4 regions of the Streptomyces sp. NPDC104814 genome follow, and region 3 is predicted to be linked to each of the others. Evidence: riboswitches for the same ligand, from Rfam matches in the RefSeq annotation. Region 3 holds a riboswitch; each other region holds the start of a gene.
The links. A riboswitch is a leader RNA that binds a small molecule or an ion and turns the genes downstream of it on or off. The one in region 3 is predicted to bind cyclic di-AMP.
Positions count from the first base shown of each region.

Region 1: linked by a shared signal. The riboswitch ahead of ACZ64A_RS03615 (M23 family metallopeptidase) and the one ahead of ACZ64A_RS00485 (M23 family metallopeptidase) in region 3 are both predicted to bind cyclic di-AMP.
Region 2: linked by a shared signal. The riboswitch ahead of ACZ64A_RS19110 (transglycosylase SLT domain-containing protein) and the one ahead of ACZ64A_RS00485 (M23 family metallopeptidase) in region 3 are both predicted to bind cyclic di-AMP.
Region 4: linked by a shared signal. The riboswitch ahead of ACZ64A_RS32310 (M23 family metallopeptidase) and the one ahead of ACZ64A_RS00485 (M23 family metallopeptidase) in region 3 are both predicted to bind cyclic di-AMP.

Region 1 covers NZ_JBVJOL010000001.1:865,354-870,000, reverse strand. Annotated here, with positions in the region: gene ACZ64A_RS03620 (SGNH/GDSL hydrolase family protein) at 1-666, opposite strand, end outside; gene ACZ64A_RS03615 (M23 family metallopeptidase) at 915-1,823, opposite strand; cyclic di-AMP (ydaO/yuaA leader) riboswitch at 1,829-1,984, opposite strand; gene ACZ64A_RS03610 (tyrosine-protein phosphatase) at 2,452-3,249, shown strand; gene ACZ64A_RS03605 (DUF6126 family protein) at 3,296-3,418, opposite strand; gene ACZ64A_RS03600 (helix-turn-helix domain-containing protein) at 3,415-4,035, opposite strand; gene ACZ64A_RS03595 (aspartate aminotransferase family protein) at 4,233-4,647, opposite strand, start outside.
Region 2 covers NZ_JBVJOL010000005.1:166,524-171,170, reverse strand. Annotated here, with positions in the region: gene ACZ64A_RS19115 (polyprenyl synthetase family protein) at 1-823, opposite strand, end outside; cyclic di-AMP (ydaO/yuaA leader) riboswitch at 1,413-1,597, shown strand; gene ACZ64A_RS19110 (transglycosylase SLT domain-containing protein) at 1,601-2,092, shown strand; gene ACZ64A_RS19105 (HAD family hydrolase) at 2,101-2,907, opposite strand; gene ACZ64A_RS19100 (FAD-dependent oxidoreductase) at 3,131-4,333, opposite strand; gene ACZ64A_RS19095 (carboxylate--amine ligase) at 4,465-4,647, opposite strand, start outside.
Region 3 covers NZ_JBVJOL010000001.1:121,088-125,734, reverse strand. Annotated here, with positions in the region: gene ACZ64A_RS00500 (bifunctional acetate--CoA ligase family protein/GNAT family N-acetyltransferase) at 1-23, opposite strand, end outside; gene ACZ64A_RS00495 (HPr family phosphocarrier protein) at 203-484, shown strand; gene ACZ64A_RS00490 (GntR family transcriptional regulator) at 685-1,377, opposite strand; gene ACZ64A_RS00485 (M23 family metallopeptidase) at 1,590-2,333, opposite strand; cyclic di-AMP (ydaO/yuaA leader) riboswitch at 2,346-2,499, opposite strand; gene ACZ64A_RS00480 (M16 family metallopeptidase) at 2,735-4,123, opposite strand; gene ACZ64A_RS00475 (M16 family metallopeptidase) at 4,120-4,647, opposite strand, start outside.
Region 4 covers NZ_JBVJOL010000012.1:236,089-240,735, forward strand. Annotated here, with positions in the region: gene ACZ64A_RS32305 (PP2C family protein-serine/threonine phosphatase) at 210-1,331, shown strand; cyclic di-AMP (ydaO/yuaA leader) riboswitch at 1,573-1,729, shown strand; gene ACZ64A_RS32310 (M23 family metallopeptidase) at 1,741-2,772, shown strand; gene ACZ64A_RS32315 (aldo/keto reductase) at 2,981-3,925, shown strand; gene ACZ64A_RS32320 (PrsW family intramembrane metalloprotease) at 3,948-4,647, opposite strand, start outside.

The DNA.
Region 1 (4,647 bases), 740 kb from region 3:
GCGCGCCCAGTGGACGTCGTCGCGCCGGACCTCGAGCGTGCCGCGCGGCGGCAGCGGCGGCCAGGGCTGCTCGGGGTCGGCCGGGATCCTCAGGCCGAGCGCCTGGCCGGCCCGCAGCGCCACCCGCGTGTGCCCCTCGGGCGACAGGTGCAGCCGGTCGCCGTCCCAGGCCCGCCGGTCCTGCACCGACTTCAGCGACCACAGGTCGAGCACCGGGCATCCGTAGCGGTCGGCGATGGCCCGAACGTGCCCGTTGTAGGTGGCGATCTTGCCGCGCAGGTGCTTGAGGAGCGGGACGCCCCGGGTGTCGAAGCCGGTCGTCACCATGACCGTGCCGGCCACGGCGGCGAGCTGCGCGACCGCCCTCTCGAACCGCTCGGCGACCTCGTCGGGGTCGGTGCCGGGCCGGATGATGTCATTGCCGCCGGCACAGAACGACACGAGGTCGGGGGCGAGTTCGACGGCCCTCGGGACCTGGTCGGCCACGATCTGGTCGAGGAGTTTGCCGCGCACCGCGAGGTTCGTGTAGGTGAAGTCTCCCTCGGGCCGCCGGTCGGCGAGGAGTACGGCGAAACGGTCGGCCCAGCCCACGAACTGCCCGTCGGGGCCCGGGTCTCCGACGCCTTCGGTGAAGCTGTCCCCCAGCGCCACGTACGACCCGATCACTGCTCTGCTGTCACTCTTCGAATCGTCTGCCACAGCCGTCCATGATTCACCCTTGAATGTGACCTACGCGACCGTAGGCAGGGGTTGACGGACGGTGAGATAAGCCACTCCACGTGTCCGGCCGTGTCGGGAATAACCGCCCCGGCCATGTGCCCGGCCGGTCCGGGCACACCGAAGGCCGGACACCCGTGGATCGGGGTCCGGCCTCGGTGGCGTGTCAGGCGGGTGGCCGCCGGGGCGGCGCGGGGTCAGCCGACGGTGACGCCGTGGGCGCGCAGGTAGGCGACCGGGTCGACGTCGGAGCCGTAGTTCGGCGTGGTGCGGATCTCGAAGTGCAGGTGCGGGCCGGTCACGTTGCCGGTCGCGCCGGACAGGCCGAGCTGCTGACCCGCGGTCACGCTCTGGCCGGCCGAGACGGAGATCTGCGAGAGGTGCGCGTACTGGGCGTAGTAGCCGTCGTTCAGCTTGACGACGACCTGGTTGCCGTAGGCGCCGCCCCAGCCGGCGGAGACGACGGTGCCCGCGCCGACGGCCTTGACGGTGGTACCGGTCGGGACGACGAAGTCGACGCCCGTGTGGTACCCGCTGGCCCACATGCTGCCGGGCGTGTGGTACGCGGTGCCGATGGTGGCGCCGGTGACCGGGAGGGTGAAGCCGGAGGCGGTGCTCGCGGGCTGGGCGGGCTTGGCGGCCTCGGCCTTCGCGGGCTCGGCGGCCTTCGCGGCGGACTTGTGCGCGGGCGCCTCGCTCTTGTGCGACGGGGCGGCGTGGTGCGACGCGACGGCCTTCTTGCCGAGGGTCAGCTTCAGACCGGGGTGGATGAGCGACGGGTCGCTGCCGACGGCCTCACGGTTGTCGTCGTAAAGCTTCTTCCAGCCGCCGGCGACGTGCTGCTCGTTCGCGATCCTCGACAGGTAGTCGCCGGACTTGACGGTGTAGACGCGCACGCCGGACTGCGGCGCCTTCTTCGCCTCGGACGGCAGGCTCTGGACGGCCTTGCCGGACACCGACTGGGCGGCGGTCTGCGGCGTGGCCGCGTGCGCACCGGCGGCGCCCATGAGCGGCAGCGCGAGCGCGGCGCCACCGGTACCGGCGACGGCGAGCGTACGGGCGAAACGCTGGGACTTCGGACGACGGTGCTTACCCTTTGCGGGCATGGCGCTTTTCCTCTCCGGCGCCTGCGAGGTGAGCTGTCGGGTTCGGGCTGGAGATGCCCGGCCGCGCTGGGCGCGGCTTCACCCCATAGCCGTTCCGGGAACCGGAACAGGCGGTCGTACCTGTGGGTCCCCCGCTCCTGCCGTGCGTCGGGTGGGTGGGTGCGGTGCACCGGACGGCGGCAGGATTCGGCGTCCGTCCGGATTTCGTGGGGAACGTAAGCGAGCAGGACGCACGGGGACAAGCGAAAGGTTGCGTGAACGGGCGCTTCTCGTGATCCAATGCCGGAATACGCCGTCACGCTGTGTGAATTGGATCTGCTGTCGGTTCGTCAATTCACCAGGAAATACTCAATCATTACGTGGACATGACGTACGACGGACGGTCACGGTTATGACCCTCCTCACGCGGCCACCTTCCAGGGATCCTCAATTCATTGCGAGTTGGAACGAAGGCGCCAATTCGGGCAGAAGGCCCAGATGTGACGTGGGCGGATATCCATCCCATTCGAGTGCCGTCTCCGGGGAGGCGGGGACAACCGGTTGCCCCGGGAATCCATGTCGTATCGTCGAAGGGCAGCCCGTCGGCCATTCGAGCCGTGTCGGCGGGCACGAGCGGGAGGAGCCCTTCGTGACGCAGCAGGTGCCGTCGACCGAACCCGAGCTGACCGGAGTGCGCAACTTCCGAGACGTGGGCGGCCTGCCCACGGTCGACGGGCGGCGGGTGCGGCACGGCGTGCTGTTCCGCAGCGGCCACCTCGCCCACGCGACGCCCGAGGACACGGTGTACCTCTCCTCCCTGGGGCTGCACACGATCTTCGACTTCCGCAACGCGGCCGACCAGAAGCTGGAGGGCCCGGACGTCGAGCTGCCGGGCGTGCGCAACGTCAACCTGCCGCTGTCGGACCCGGCGGACGGCGCCGAGTTCTGGAAGATGGTGCGCGACGGCGATCTCGACCAGCTGCGCGGCATCCTCGCCGACGGCAAGGGCGCGAACCGGATGATCGCCTCCTACCGCACGATCATCAAGGAGCGCACCGGCGAGCACTCCCGGGTGCTGCACGCGCTCGCCGAGGACAGCGTCCCGGCCCTGATGCACTGCGCCGCGGGCAAGGACCGCGCGGGGCTGTCGATAGCGGTCACCCTGCTCGCCCTGGGCGTGGAGAAGGACGCCATCGTCGAGGACTACCTGAAGTCCAACGAGAAGCACCGCCGGTACAAGGTGCGCCGCAGCGGCTCGGCGGAGTCGGCCTACACCCCCGAGGTGATGGAACTGCTCAGCCCGCTCTTCGACGCGCGCGCCGAGTACCTGACGGCGGCCATGGAGACCATCGAGGAGACCTGGGGCGGCGTCGACGCCTACCTGGAGCAGGGGCTCGGGCTCACCCCCGCGGGCCGGGAGCGGCTGCGGGCACGCCTGCTCGACTGACGGCGGGACGGCGCGGCGGCGCCGGCGGCGCCGGCGGCGGGGGGACCTATCGGTTGGCGCCCAGCTCGAACAGCAGCCAGATGAACCCGGCCAGGACGTGTCCGACGGCGATGTAGATGATGAGCCGGATCCACAGGGTCCGGGGGAACTTCTCCTCGAAGTTGCTCATCGTGCCTCTCCAGGGTGGGCGGGCCCCAGGCACAGCGTGGCCGTGGGGCTCTGCAGCAGGGTGTGGACGAACAGGAGCTCCAGACCGCCGGGGTCCTCGGCGGCGATCCGGTGCGGGGTCAGCGAGTCGAAGTGCGCGCTGTCCCCCGGGCCGAGCCGGTGGGTGGTGTCCCCGAGGCGCAGCCTGAGCCGTCCGGCGAGGACGTACAGCCACTCCTCGCCGGGGTGCACGCGCACGATGTCCCCCTGCGCGCCGTACGGCACCTGCACCCGCAGGGCCTGCATACCGCGGCCGGGCGCGCCGGCCTGCCGGTACGTCCAGCCGCCGGCCGCCGTCGGCTCCATGTCCGCGCCGCGCACCACGGCGTCCCGCTCGGCGACGTTCTCGCCGAGCAGCTCCGAGACGGTCGTACTGTAGATACGGGCCAGCGCGAGCAGCATCGGCAGGGATGGCTGGCGCTGTCCGGTCTCCAGACGGGACAGATGGGCCGGGGACAGACCGGCCTCGCGGGCGGCGGCCTCCAGGGTGAGGCCGGCGCGGCGGCGCAGGGACCGCAGCTGCGGGGCCACCGCGGGCAGGTCGCCGGCCGGTTCCGCAGGGGACTCGGAGGAGCTCATGCCTCCCATTGAGCCGCGGATTTGCCTCTGCGGCAAATCTCTTGCCTCAGAGGCAAAGCGGCCGCCGCCGACCGGTCCGCCACCCGCTGACCGCTCGCGGAGCGCCTGGCCCACGCCCGAGCCGCCCACGGACCGCCCCGCCGGACCCGCGCCGGCCGCCGCCCTGTCCGCGAGCCCGCCCGGGCCGTCGGTCGCCGCTACCGGTTCGTCACCGCCTGTTTGATCAGGGTCTTGCCGAAGTCCCACATCAGCCCGTTGCCGCTGTGCGCGTCGTCCATCACGGCCGTGAAGGCGTCGATGAAGCGGTCGACGTCCGCCTCGTCGATGATCAGCGGCGGGATCAGCTTGATCACCTCCAGGTGGTCGCCGGAGACCTGGGTGAGGATCCGGTGCCGCTGGAGCAGCGGTACGACGACCATCTGCGCGAACAGACCCTTGCGGGCGGCCTGGAGCATCGTCCAGCGGCTGCGCAGCTTCAGCGAGGCGGGCCGGCCGAACTCGATGCCGATCATCAGCCCGCGGCCGCGGACGTCGGCGAGCAGTTCGTACTTCTCGGTCAGCGCGGCGAGCCGCGACTTCAGCAGCTCCCCCGTCCGGCGCACCCCGGCGACG
Region 2 (4,647 bases), on a different contig from region 3:
GATCGGAGTCCAGCAGCTCGCACAGGGCGCGGTCCTCCGGCAGCCCGAGCCGCTCGGCCCGCTCCCGCAGCCGCAGCACCGGGAGTGTCGGGATGCCCTCGCGAAGATCCGTCCCCGGCGTCTTGCCGGACTCGTGCGAGTCGGAGGCGATGTCGAGTACGTCGTCCGCCAGCTGGAAGGCCACGCCCAGCCGCTCCCCGTACTGCGTCAGCACGTCCACGACCGTCTCGTCGGCGCCGGACATCATCGCGCCGAACCGGCACGACACCGCCACCAGTGACCCCGTCTTGCCGCCGAGCACCTCGAGGTAGTGGTCGACCGGGTCGCGCCCGTCCTGCGGGCCCGCGGTCTCCAGGATCTGCCCGGTGACCAGCCGCTCGAACGCCAGCGCCTGCACCCGCACCGCCTCGGGCCCGAGGTCGGCGAGGATCTGCGAGGCCCGCGCGAAGAGGAAGTCGCCGGTCAGTACGGCGACCGAGTTACCCCACCGCGTGTTCGCGCTGGGCACCCCGCGCCGTACGGCGGCCTCGTCCATGACGTCGTCGTGGTAGAGCGTCGCCAGGTGGGTCAGCTCGACCACGACCGCCGACGGCACGACACCCGGCGCATACGGGTCCCCGAACTGCGCCGCCAGCATCACGAGCAGCGGCCGGAACCGCTTCCCGCCCGCCCGCACCAGGTGCTGCGCGGCCTCCGTGATGAAGGGAACCTCGCTCTTGGTGGCCTCGAGCAGCCCTTCCTCGACAGCCGCCAATCCGGCCTGGACATCGGCCTCGAGAGCCTGGTCCCGCACGCTAAGCCCGAACGGCCCGACGACGGTCACGAGGGGTCTCCTGTCTGCTGGTGCCGGTTGGCGATTACACGGTTTGTCGATAGGTCGCTGACATCACTCAAGTCAGCGTATCCGGTCACGTTTCGATCACCGATAGCGCCCACGGTTACAGGCCAGGCGGTATCGGATCGCGCCCGATATGTTTATCGATCAAATCTGATCAACCGAAAAGTACCGATATCAACCATGCTCGTGTCGCGAAGACCACCGCGAAGACCACCCCCACCCTCGGCGACAGACCCCGCCCCACCGTGCCACAACACGACCCGACTGCCCGTTTTGCCGTAATTAATCAGCCGATCCACCTTGGTCACCTTGGTACCAAATGTGTTTCCCCTGTGACACCAGTGAATTGGGTCACGCGAGCCTCTCGTCGGTCTCCTGTCCGTCCGCCCCGCGTTTAACCAGCCCTCACAAGCAAGTTGGGCCTAGACGATCACAAAGGATCAAGCAGCCCAAACGCCCCGGACCAAGGTCAACCAGGGCATTAGGTGAAACCGGTACTTGTTCCCGGCATCAGCTCTCGCATAACTTCCCGGCCTGTCGGATGGACGCCTAATCCTGCCGCCGTCCGGCATCCACCATCGGACCAACTCATCCGTGTACGGCAGGAGCGGGGGACCCAGGTAAGTCGCCGAGCCGGACGTCGTCACCCCGACGACGCCCCGGACCGGCTCGGGGTGAAGCCGTGCCGCATCCGCGGCCGGCCGGGCATCTCCAGCCCGAACCCGACAGCTCACCTCGCAGGCGCCGGAGAGGAACTTCGTCATGTCTGCTGCCGGTCAGCACCGCCGCACCCGCACGTCCCGCCTCGTCCGCACCCTCGCCGTCGCCGGCACCGGTGCCGCCGCCCTCGCGCTGCCGCTCTTCGGCGCGACCAGCGCCTCCGCCGCCACCCCGGCCAGCGCCACCGTGATCACGGCCGCCAACTCGGCCTACCCGAACAACCTCGACGGCTGGATCCGCCAGTCGCTGGCCATCATGTCCCAGCACGGCATCCCGGGCACCTACGACGGGATCTACCGCAACATCATCCGCGAGTCCTCCGGCAACCCCGCCGCCATCAACCTGTGGGACTCCAACGCGGCCGCCGGCACCCCGTCCAAGGGCCTGCTCCAGGTGATCGACCCGACGTTCCTCGCCTACCACGTGTCCGGCACCTCCATGGACCCGTACGACCCGATCGCCAACATCACCGCGGCCTGCAACTACGCGGCAGCCCGCTACGGCTCGATCGACAACGTGTTCAGCGCCTACTAGGCCGCACTTCACGGGAACAACCGCTCGAGGACGACGGCGATGCCGTCGTCCTCGTTCGACATGGTGACCTCGTCGGCCACGGCCTTCAGCTCCGGATGGGCGTTGGCCATGGCCACCCCGCGGGCGGCCCAGGCGAACATCGGGATGTCGTTCGGCATGTCCCCGAACGCGAGCGCCCGCTCGGCGCCCAGCCCGAGATGGCCGGCCGCCAGCGCGAGCCCCGTCGCCTTGGTGACACCGCACGGCTGCAGCTCCACCGTCCCCGGCCCCGACATGGTCACCGTCGCCAGGGAACCGACCACCGCGCGCGCCGTCGCCGCCAGCTCGTCGTCGGACAGCTCGGGATGGCGCAGCAGCACCTTGCTGATCGGCTCGCCCCACAGATCGTCGCGCCGCCCGACCCGCACCGCCGGCAGCGTCGGGTGCGGCATCCGGTAGCCGGGCTCGATCAGCGTCAGCCCGTCCACGCCGTCCTGGTCGACGGCGGCGTACACCTCCCCCACCTCGGCCTCGATCTTGCCGAGCGCGGTCTCGGCCAGCTCCCGGTCGAGGGTCACCGACCACAGCAGACGGCCGGCCCCCGCGTCGTACACCTGCGCGCCCTGGCCGCACACCGCGAGCCCCGTGCAGCCGAGGTCCTCCAGCAGCGGCCGTACCCGGGGCGCCGGGCGGCCCGTCACCACAAGGTGGCGCGCGCCGGCCTTCGCCACCCGCGCGAGCGCGGCCCGGGACCGGTCGGAGAGCGTGTCGTCGCCGCGCAGCAGCGTTCCGTCCAGGTCAGTGGCAATGAGGGCATATGCGAGGGGTGCGGCCATGATCAGAGAATACGGACCCCGCGGGGCACCCGTTCACCGCCCGATCCGGCCTCCTCCGGCCCGGGTTCCGGCAGGGATGCGGAGGCCGCCGAGGCGGCCGGCCCACCCGGGCTCATCGCCGGTTTCCCGGCCCGGCGGCACGCGCGGAAGGATCGACCGGACCACCGCGCCCGCCGGACCGGCCCGCCGCGCCCGCCGGACCGCCACGCCCGTGGTTCGCCCCTCAGCCGTGTGCCGCCACCAGGTGGCGGGCCAGGCGCGGCGAGGCGAACTCCGTGCCGCACACGAACCGCATCACCGGGCCGTACGACCCGGCCGCCGGCAGACCCGTGAAGTACAGGCCGGGGACCGACGAGACGTACCCGGCGCCGAGCCTGGGGGTGCCGCGGCTGGTGGCGAGGGTGGTGCGCAGCCCGTGGCCGAGGAAGTCCATCGCCGCGATGTTCACCCGGTAGCCGGTGGCCGCGATGACGTGGTCGGCGGCCAGCCGCTCGGTGCGGCCGGTGTGGCTGCGCACGGTGAGGGTGGCGCCCTCGCCCGTCGGCTCCGCCCGCACGATCCGCTGCACCTCGCTGACCTGCACCTTCCCCGAGAAGCGCTCGCGCAGCCACCAGGCGCCGAGCGGGCCGAGGACCCGGCGGACCAGGTAGTGGCGTATCTCGGCGGGCAGATAGCGGTAGGGATGCGGGTAATAGCTCAGCGCCCACAGCGACCAGGCCCGGCCGAACGGCGACTCGGGGCGCAGCCGGGGCTGGTCCCAGGGGGCCGCGCCGAACGCGACCCGGCCCCGGCCGCGGGCCACCACCCGCACCCGGGCCCCGGCCTCGGCGGCGAGCGCCGCCGTCTCCAGCGCGGACTGTCCGGCGCCGACGACGATCAGTTCCCGGCCGGCGAAGCGGGTCAGGTCGTGGTGCTGGGAACTGTGCGAGACGGGCGCCGTGGCGGCGGGCCCGTCCGGCGCGGCCGCGGCCAGCTCGCGGGGCAGGTGGGACAGGCCGGACAGCCCGGTGGCCACGACGACGGCCCGCGCGGTGAACTGCTCCCCGGAGTCCAGCTTCAGCTCGAAGCCGCCCCCGGTGCGCCGGTCCACGGACACCACCCGCACCCGCTCCAGCTCGGGCACCAGCTTCTGCTGGAACCACTCGCCGTAGGCGATGAACGTTTCCACGGGAATGATGTCCTCGTCGTTCACCAGCCGCCGGATGCCGGCCGCGTCGCAGTAGTCGGCGAGGGTGTGCCCGCGCTGGGGGCAGTCGATGCTGGAGGCCGCGGGGGTCGACTTCAGGAGCATGCCCGCGGGCATGTTGTCGCGCCAGCTGACCATGGGGTCGCCGAAGACGCGGACGGGCACGCCACGGGCGCGCAGATGGGCGGCGGTGGACAGGCCGAAGGGGCCTGCCCCGAGGACTGCTACCGGTTGGTTCACGAAGTCCCTCCCCAGGACGTCATGTCGTCACTTCGCGGTGTGTCGTCACGGTGGCGTCACCTCTCGGTGTCGTCACTTCGTGGTGTCGTCACTTCGTGGTGTCGTCACTTCGTGTTCCGGCCGGGAGGAGGCTACGACTGGTGGCGTCCACCCGGTCCGGTGCTGCCACGGCGGTGTGTCCGCCACAGCTGATAGAGGTGCTTCGCGCCGGGTCGCACGAAGCGCGCGAGCATCGTGAGGAAGGGCAGCGGGTCGTCACCCGCGAGCCAGGCCAGCTCCGTGCCGCTCGCCCGGGCCGGTGCGTGCGGCGTCGT
Region 3 (4,647 bases):
TGCCTGTCCGACGCGCTCTGCATGGGGCCCAGAGTACGGCTCGCGTACGACAACGGCGCGGGGCACTCTGTGGAGGACGGATGCCGGGTCGAGGCCGAGGCCCGGTGATCGCGTCCGGTGGGGTCGCAGGACCCCTCCGGGCATGCTTCACCATATGGGAAACTGGTCTAGACAACCCTGAGAAACTGAAGGGCAGCAACACATGGCTGAGCGCCGCGTCAACGTCGGCTGGGCCGAGGGCCTCCATGCCCGCCCCGCCTCCATCTTCGTCCGAGCCGCCACGGCCACAGGCGTCCCCGTGACGATCGCCAAGGCCGGCGGCACCCCCGTCAACGCGGCCTCCATGCTGGCCGTCCTCGGCCTGGGCGCCCAGGGTGGCGAGGAGATCGTCCTCGCCTCCGACGCCGAGGGCGCGGACGCCGCCCTGGACCGTCTGGCGAAGCTGGTCTCCGAGGGCCTCGAGGAGCTCCCCGAGACCGTCTGAGTCCCGCACGGCCGCTTGAGTCACGCCTGAGGGTCTGATTCACGCACAAAGAAGCCGCGTCGGCCTTTCGAGGCCGGCGCGGCTTCCTTTTTCCACCCTCCGCGAACCCCGGAGGAAATGTGCGGCGCGAACGAGAAATGCGAAAAGGGCAGCCCTTTCAGCGGGCTCACGTGTCCCTCTCTTTGTATACGGCGCTCGCGTTAATGCCGTGGGCCCGATGTGTTTACGGGATGTTGCGAACTCCTCACCGGCTCGGCTCGCTCCCCACCGAAGCGGCGCAGCCGATACGCGCCGGCGGAGCGTTCGGCGTGCAGGGCCGCGACGGCCCGGGCCCGCTCCCCGTCGCCGCGCGCCACCGCGTCCGCGAGGGCGCCGTGCTCGGCCCAGGTCCGGACGGGGTCGGCCGACGGCTCCACGGCGTACATCCAGGCGATCTTGTGGCGCAGCTGGGTGAGCGTGGCGGTCAGCGCCGGGCTCCCGCACGCCTGCACGAGCGTCTCGTGGAACCAGCCGCCCAGGGAGCGCAGCTCGTCGCCGGTGCCCTGCTTGGCCCGTTCCTGGCCGAGCCGCACCAGGCCGCGCAGCACCTTCAGATGCGCCTCGGTGCGTCGCTGGGCGGCGCGGGCAGCGCCGAGCGGCTCCAGCAGCATCCGCATCTCCAGCAGGTCGGCCGCTTCCTGCTCGGTGGGTTCGGCCACGCACGCGCCCGCGTGCCGTCGCGTCACGACGAACCCCTCGGCCTCCAGGGTGCGCAGCGCCTCTCGCACGGGCACCCGGGAGACGCCGTAGCGGCGGGCCAGCACTTCCTCGGTGAGCCGGCTGCCGCGCTCATGGACACCGGCGACGATGTCGTCCCGGATCGCCGTGCACACCGAGTGCGCCGGAATGCGCATGTCCGACCTCCGCTTCGGGCCCCGTGAAACGCCGACGATGGACGCGTTTTCGTGACTCTATTCCAAGGGGACGCCATTTCCGATGGCGGAGCGGATTCCATGGATATTTTTTGGTCACCTCGCCGGATTTCTCCGGGGCGAGGCGCGGGGAAACGGCGAAAGCCCCGGCGCGGTACGCCGGGGCTTTGCGGGGCTGGTGCCGTTCTCGCGTGTCAGACGTTCACTCCGTGCGCGCGCAGGTAGGCGACCGGGTCCATGTCGGAGCCGTACTCGGGGCTGGTGCGCGCCTCGAAGTGCAGGTGCGGGCCGGTGGTGTTGCCGGTGTCGCCGGACAGGCCGATCTGCTGGCCGGCGACGACCTGCTGGCCCACCACGACGCCGATGGACGACAGGTGCCCGTACTGGGTGTACGTGCCGTCGTGCATGCGGATGACGATCTGGTTGCCGTAGGCGCCGCCCCAGCCGGTCTCGACGACGGTGCCGTAGCCCACGGCGTGGACCGTGGTGCCGGTGGCGGCGTGGAAGTCGATGCCGGTGTGGTGGCCGGAGGACCACAGGGAGCTGCTGGCCTCGTAGCCGGTGGAGACGTAGGAGTGCGCGATCGGGGCCACGAAGGTGGTGAGGCGCTTGCGCTCGGCCTCGCGGGCGGCCCGCTCCTTGGCCTCGTGGGCCCGCGCGGCGGCGGCCTCGCGAGCGGCCTGCTCGATGGCCGCCTGCTCGGCGGCCTGCTTCTGGGCCTCGGCCTGGGCGTCGATCTGCGCGGCGACGGCGTCGTCGACGCTGATGACGGGGAGCAGACCGGTCTGCTCGGCGGAGCTGTCGGCGGCGAGGGCGGGCGCCGCGAGGGCGCCGATGACGCCGGTGGTGGTGAGCGCGGCGATACCCGCGGCCTGCGCGGTGGTGCGCTTCATCCGGCTGGGACGACGGTGCTTCCCGGTGGCGCTGACGAACGCCATGTGGCGGCTTGTCCTTTCCTTCCCTCTCGCCTACCGGGTTAGCTGACGGGTTCGGAGCAGGAAGGTCTCCTACGGGCCCCCTCTCGGGCGCCCGATTCACCCCAGGGACGTGTGGGTCCCCGGCTCCCCTGGCTCGCGCCGTACGGGGACTCGGCGATGACTGTCCGGTGCCGCGGGTGCGGCGCACTGCCTGACGAACAGCCCGGACGAAGCTACGGTGATCGACCTTCAGTCCTCAAACGAATCAGGGGTTTTGTAAGCCATCCCACAGGCCAGACAGGCAACCTCCGCCCCAATTCGGGCATATGTGGGATGCAGCGCCTTCGATCACAAACAGACCTGCGGACAGGGCGGGGGCCCTGGTGCTCCGTCAGACACCAGGGCCCCACGCGCATGTGCGGCTACTCCGCGCTCACCACGGTGACGTCACCGATGCCGAGGGCCTCGACGGGCTCCTTGATCTGCGCCGCGTCACCGACCAGCACGGTCACCAGACGGTCCACCGGGAAGGCGTTCACGACCGCCGCCGTGGCCTCCACCGTGCCGGTCGCGGCCAACTGCCGGTACAGCGTCGCCTGGTAGTCGTCGGGCAGATGCTGCTCGACCTGGTCGGCGAGCGTGCCCGCGACGGCTGCCGCGGTCTCGTACTTCAGCGGGGCCACCCCGACGAGGTTCTGCACGGCGACGTCGCGCTCGGCGTCGGTCAGGCCGCCCTCCGCCAGGGTGCGCAGCACCGTGAAGAGGTCGTCCAGCGCCGGGCCGGTGTTGGGCGTGTCCACCGAGCCGCTGATGGCGAGCATCGCCGCGCCCGTGCCGTCGGGGGCGGAACGCAGCACCTGGCTGAAGGCGCGCACGCCGTAGGTGTAGCCCTTCTCCTCGCGCAGGACCCGGTCCAGGCGGGAGGTGAGGGTGCCGCCCAGGCAGTACGTGCCGAGCACCTGGGCGGGCCAGACGCGGTCGTGCCGGTCGGGGCCGATCCGGCCGATGAGCAGCTGCGTCTGGACGGCGCCCGGCCGGTCGACGATGACGACGCGGCCGGTGTCGTCGGCCGTCACCGCGGGCACGGGGCGCGGCTCGGTGCGTGAGCCCGTCCAGGCGCCCAGGGTGTCGCCGAGCAGGTCGTCGAGGTCGAGGCCGGTCAGGTCGCCGACGACCACCGCGGTCGCGGTGGCGGGGCGCACGTGCCGCTCGTAGAAGGCGCGTACGGCCGCCGCGTCGAGGGCCGCGATCGTCTCCTCGGTGCCCTGCCGGGGGCGCGACATGCGCGAGGAGGCCGGGAAGAGCTCCTTGGACAGCTCCTTGGCGGCGCGCCGGGCGGGGCTGGCCAGCTCGTGCGGGATCTCGTCGAGGCGGTTGCGCACCAGCCGTTCGATCTCGCTGTCGGCGAAGGCGGGCGCCCTGAGGGCGTCGGCGAGCAGGCCGAGGCCCTTGGCCAGCCGGGAGGCGGGCACCTCCAGGCTGAGGCGGACCCCCGGGTGGTCGGCGTGCGCGTCGAGGGTGGCGCCGGCCCGCTCCAGTTCGGCGGCGAACTCCTCGGCGGAGTGCTTGTCGGTGCCCTCGGAGAAGGCGCGCGCCATGATCGTGGCGACGCCGTCCAGGCCGGCCGGCTCGGCGTCCAGGGGAGCGTCCAGGAGCACCTCGACGGCGACGACCTGCTGGCCGGGCCGGTGGCAGCGCAGCACCGTCAGGCCGTTGTCGAGCGTGCCGCGCTCGGGGGCCGGGAACGCCCACGGCTTGGCCTCGCCCGCCTGGGGCCGGGGGTGGAAGTCCATCGTGGCGAGCTCGGTCACTTGGCCGTCTCCTCGTTGTCGTTGCCGGCCTCTAGGGTCGCTTCCTGCTCCGGGTCCTCGGGCACGTCGGCGTCCGGTGCGGCCTGCGGGGTCTTCGGCTCGTACACGAGCACTGCGCGGTTGTCGGGGCGCAGGCGGGCCTTGGCGACCTCCTGCACCTCCTCGGGCGTCACCTCGAGCACGCGCTGGACGGCGGTGAGGGCGAGCTGCGGGTCGCCGAACAGGACCGCGTAGCGGCACAGTTCGTCGGCGCGGCCCGCGACGGTGCCGAGCCGGTCCAGCCACTCGCGCTCCAACTGCGCCTGGGCGCGTTCCATCTCCTCGGCGGTGGGGCCCTCGGCGGCGAACCGGGCGAGCTCCTCGTCGATGGCGGTCTCGATGACCGGGACCTCGACGTCACCGGAGGTCTTCACGTCCAGCCAGCCCAGCGAGGGCGCCCCGGCCAGCCGGAGCAGGCCGAAGCCGGCCGCGACGGCCGTGCGGTCGCGGCGCACCAGCCGGTTGTACAGGCGGGAGGACTCGCC
Region 4 (4,647 bases), on a different contig from region 3:
GTGACGCGACGGACGACGGGCCGTACCCCCGGACCGGCAGGCGCGTGCCCGAGGCCGGGACGGGCGCCCTGGCCGAAGGATGGGTTCCCGGCGCGGGGATCGGCTCCACGGCCCGCGGGTGCGCCCCGGACCCGGGTGCCGACGGACCGGCCCCAGCCTCCGCCCTCGGCCCCGGCTCGCGGGCCGCCGTTCGGCTGCCCGGTGACCCCGTGCCGGACCCCGGGCCCGGGGACGGTGGGGAGGCGTGGCCCGAGGAGGGCCGCAGGATCTTCCTCGCGCGGGCCTTCGTACGAATCCTGCCGGTGCTGCTCATCGCGGCCGGCGCGGTCTACGACTACTGCACCCCCTCCGACTTCACCGCGGTGCCCTTCTTCACCGCCGCACCCCTGGTCGCCGCCCCGCTCTACAGCCGCCGGGGCACCGTGCTCACCGGGCTCGCCGCCGTCGCCGTCGTGCTCGGGCTGCATCTGACGCTCGGCATCGTCTGGCACACGGACGCCGTCACCGAGCTGGTGACGGTCGCCACGGTCGCCGTCCTGGCCGTCCTGATCAACGCCCTCGCGCGCCGCAGCAGCGAGCAGCTTGCCTCCGCGCGCGAGGTCGCCGAGGCCGCCCAGCGCGCCGTACTGCCCGAACCCGCCGAACGGATCGGTGGGTTCCAGATCGCCGCCTGCTACGAGGCCGCCCGTGCCGACGCCTTCATCGGCGGCGATCTGTACGCCGTGCAGGACAGCCCGTACGGCGTCCGGCTGATCGTCGGGGACGTGCGCGGCAAGGGCATGGGCGCGGTGGCCGCCGTGGCCGTGGTCATCGGGGCGTTCCGGGAGGCCGCCGAGCAGGAGGCCACGTTGGAGGCGGTAGCCCAGCGGCTGGAGCGGGCGCTGGTCCGCGAGGGCGCCCGGCGCGACGGGCTGGACGCGTTCGAGGGGTTCACCACCGCCGTCCTCGCCGAACTCCCGCACGCCGACGGTGTCGTCCGCGTCCTCAACCGCGGTCATCCGCCGCCGGTGCTGCTGTACGCCGACGGCACCCTGCGCGCGCTCGCGCCCGCGGACCCCGCGCTGCCGCTCGGCCTGGGCGAGCTGGGCCCGTGGCCGGACCGGGCCGAGGAGGTGCTCTTCCCCGGCGGCGCCACCCTGCTGCTGTACACCGACGGCCTCTCCGAGAGCCGCGACCGGCACGGCCGTTTCTACGAGGTCGAGGCACGGCTCGCCGGACGGGTCGTCACCGCGCCCGGCGCCTTGCTCGCCGCGGTCGCGAAGGATGTGCGCCGGCACTCCGGGGGCGGCATGGCGGACGACATGGCGCTGCTCGCCGTCCGCCGGCCATGAGGGTCACGATGGGTGAGCGGACGACCGCCCTCTGCATAACAATTGACTTACCATCACCAAAACAAGGTTTTGGACGTGACGTCTGAGGGGCGGTCAAGTCACCCCTTTTGCCCCGCTCGTGACCTGAAAGTCCAGGCCAAGAATGTTAATGATCAAGACGAACGGCTTGGAATCCGGCCGCCGGGTCTATTAACGTTCGATAACGCAGCGCGGTCGTCCCAGCCGTCACAAGAGACGGCTCCGTGCTCACGCGCCGAATCCCGTAGGGAACCGGGGAACCACCACCTTGGGGTGAATCTCGCGTCAGCCGCCGTCGGTCGACGGCCGGTATACGCGCGTAGGAGACCTTCCTGCTCCGAACCCGTCAGCTAACCCGGTAGGCGAGACGGAAGGAAAGGAGTACGCCCGCGTGGCGTCCAACCGGCCTGCCCCGACAGCCCCGTTCGTGCCGAGTCAGCAGGGCCCCGAGACCTTGGTCTACGGCGGTCACCGCACCGACGAGGGTCCTTGGGAGGAGTGGAACCCCACTGAGGAGTCCGTCCGTCCCGTCCGCGGCCGGCACCGCGTCGCCAAGCAGCGCGGCGGACTCGCCCGCAGCTCCACCGTCCTCGGCGTCGGTGTCATCGCCGCCGTCGGCGCGGGCGGCATGGCCAGCGCGCAGACCGGCAAGCCGCCGGTCTCCATCTCCATGCCCGACCTGCCCTCGGTCGGCTCGCTGATCTCCGACCACGAGGACGACAAGCCCCAGGGCTCCGCCACCCCGCTCAGCGACATCGTCAGCTCCGCCGACACCGCGCAGGGCACCTCCGACGCCGGTGAGGCGCTGCGCAACCGGATCATGGCCCAGGCCGAGTCGCAGCAGGTCCAGGTCGACGTCAAGGCGCAGGCCGCCGCCCAGGCCGCCGTCGCCAAGCAGGCCGCCGAGGCCGCCGCCAAGGCCGAGAAGGAGGCCGCGGCCAAGGCCGCCGCCGCTAAGGAGAAGGCGGAGGCCGAGGCGAAGGAGAAGGCCGAGGCCGAGCGCCTGGCCGCGCTCGCCAAGCAGTACGCGCTGCCGACCTCCTCGTACACGCTCACCTCCCGCTTCGGGCAGGCCGGTTCCATGTGGTCCTCCGGCTACCACACCGGCCTCGACTTCGCCGCTCCCACCGGCACGCTGATCAAGGCCGTCCACAGCGGCACGATCACCGAGGCGGGCTGGGCCGGCTCCTACGGCTACCGCACGATCCTGACCCTCGACGACGGCACCGAGCTGTGGTTCTGCCACCAGTCCTCGATCAGCGTCAGCGTCGGGCAGAAGGTCGCCACCGGTGACGTCATCGGCCGCGTGGGCGCCACCGGCAACGTCACCGGCCCGCACCTGCACCTGGAGGTGCACCCCGGCGGGCAGGCCTCCGGCATCGACCCGATGGCGTGGCTGCAGGACAAGGGCCTCAACCCCTGACACCGGGTCTGAACCCTGACACCGGGCCTCACCCCCGACCCCCATCCTGACCCCTGACACCGGGTCTGAACCCCTGACACCGGTACGACTCCCCGATCCCCGGCGGTCCTGACGGCACCCCCCCGACGTCAGGACTGCCGGCCGGTGTCCCCATGCTGTCGGCTGCCGTGCGGAATGGGTCGCTCCACCGCTGTCGTTGACACAGAGCATGACTGCTCTTCGCAAGCTCGGTACCTCCGACCTCGAGGTCTTCCCGCTCGCCCTCGGCGGCAACGTCTTCGGCTGGACCGCCGACGAGACGACCTCCTTCGCCGTCCTCGACGCCTACACCGCCGCCGGCGGCAACTTCGTCGACACCGCCGACTCCTACTCCGCCTGGGTCACGGGCAACCAGGGCGGGGAGTCCGAGACGATCATCGGCCGGTGGATGAAGGCCCGCGGCAACCGCGACGACGTCGTCATCGCCACCAAGGTCAGCCAGCACCCCGAGTACCAGGGGCTGCACGCCGAGAACATCAAGGCCGCCGCCGACGCCTCCCTGCGCCGTCTGGGCACCGACCGCATCGACGTCTACTACACCCACTACGACAAGCCCGAGGTGCCGGTCGAGGAGATCATCGGCGCCCTGGACGAGCTGGTGAAGGCCGGCAAGGTCCGGCACATCGCCGCCTCCAACATCTCCGCCGAGCGCCTGCGGGCCTCCCTGGAGTTCTCCGACCGCGAGGGCCTCGCCCGGTACGTGGCGCTCCAGCCGCACTACAACCTCGTCTCGCGCGCCACCTACGAGGGCGGCCTCCAGGACGTCGCCGCCGGCGCCGGTCTCGCCGCCGTCCCCTACTACGCGCTGGCCTCCGGCTTCCTCACCGGCAAGTACCGTCCCGGTGCGACGGTGGACAGCCCGCGGGCGGGCGGTGCCGCGCAGCACCTGCGGTCCGAGCGCGGCCGCGCGGTCCTCACCGCCCTGGACGAGATCGCCCAGGCCCATGACGCCCCCGTCGCGACGGTCGCCCTCGCCTGGCTCGCCGCACAGCCGACGGTCGCCGCCCCCATCGCCTCGGCGCGCACCACGGACCAGCTCCCGGCGCTGCTCGGCGTGGCCGACCTGACCCTGACGGAGGCGGAGGTGGCACGGCTGACGCAGGCGTCGGCCTGACCGGCGCCCCGCCGCGCGGCCGCTAGGAGCGGTAGGGGTTGTACGCCGGGTACGCCGGATGGACGCCGTACCCGGAGTGCCCCGCGTAGCCCGTCGCCGGTGGGGTGTGCCCTGTCGGTGCGGTGTGCCCCGTGGGTGCGGCGTACGGCAGGTGGGGCCGGGCCGCCCCGGGGGCCGGCCACGGGTGCGCGGGCCACGGCAGCATCACCGGCACCGGCGGCGCGGTCGCCCGGGCCGCGTACTCCAGCGCCGGGCGGGCCAGCCGGCGCAGCCGCCACACCTCGTTCAGCAGCTCGCTCTCCCGTACGACGAAGTCGGCGCCGACGCGGCCGTGGCGGCCCCGGTGCCGCAGGAACGCCAGGGACGTCGCGTACGCCTCGTAGCGCGCGACCTCCTTGGCGGCAGGCTTGCCCAGGTGATGGGCGGCGTACTCGCGTGCCATGCGGCGCGCCCGCATCGAGCCGAGCGCGAACGGCTCGGCGGGAGCGAGCCAGCCCGCCGCGACATAGGCGGGCAGCTCCTCGCGGATCGTGCGCAGCCCGCGCTGCCGGGTCCAGATCACCAGCCACGTCAGCAGGCCGAACGCGGGCATCATGAAGCCGCCGTACACGGCGAAGAAGCCGAGCGGACCGAAGGACGCCGAGCCGTTCCACAGGGCGTGCATGCACATGGCCAGCAACAGCCCGCCCAGCGGGAGCAGGACACGGCGCAGGCGCCGGCCC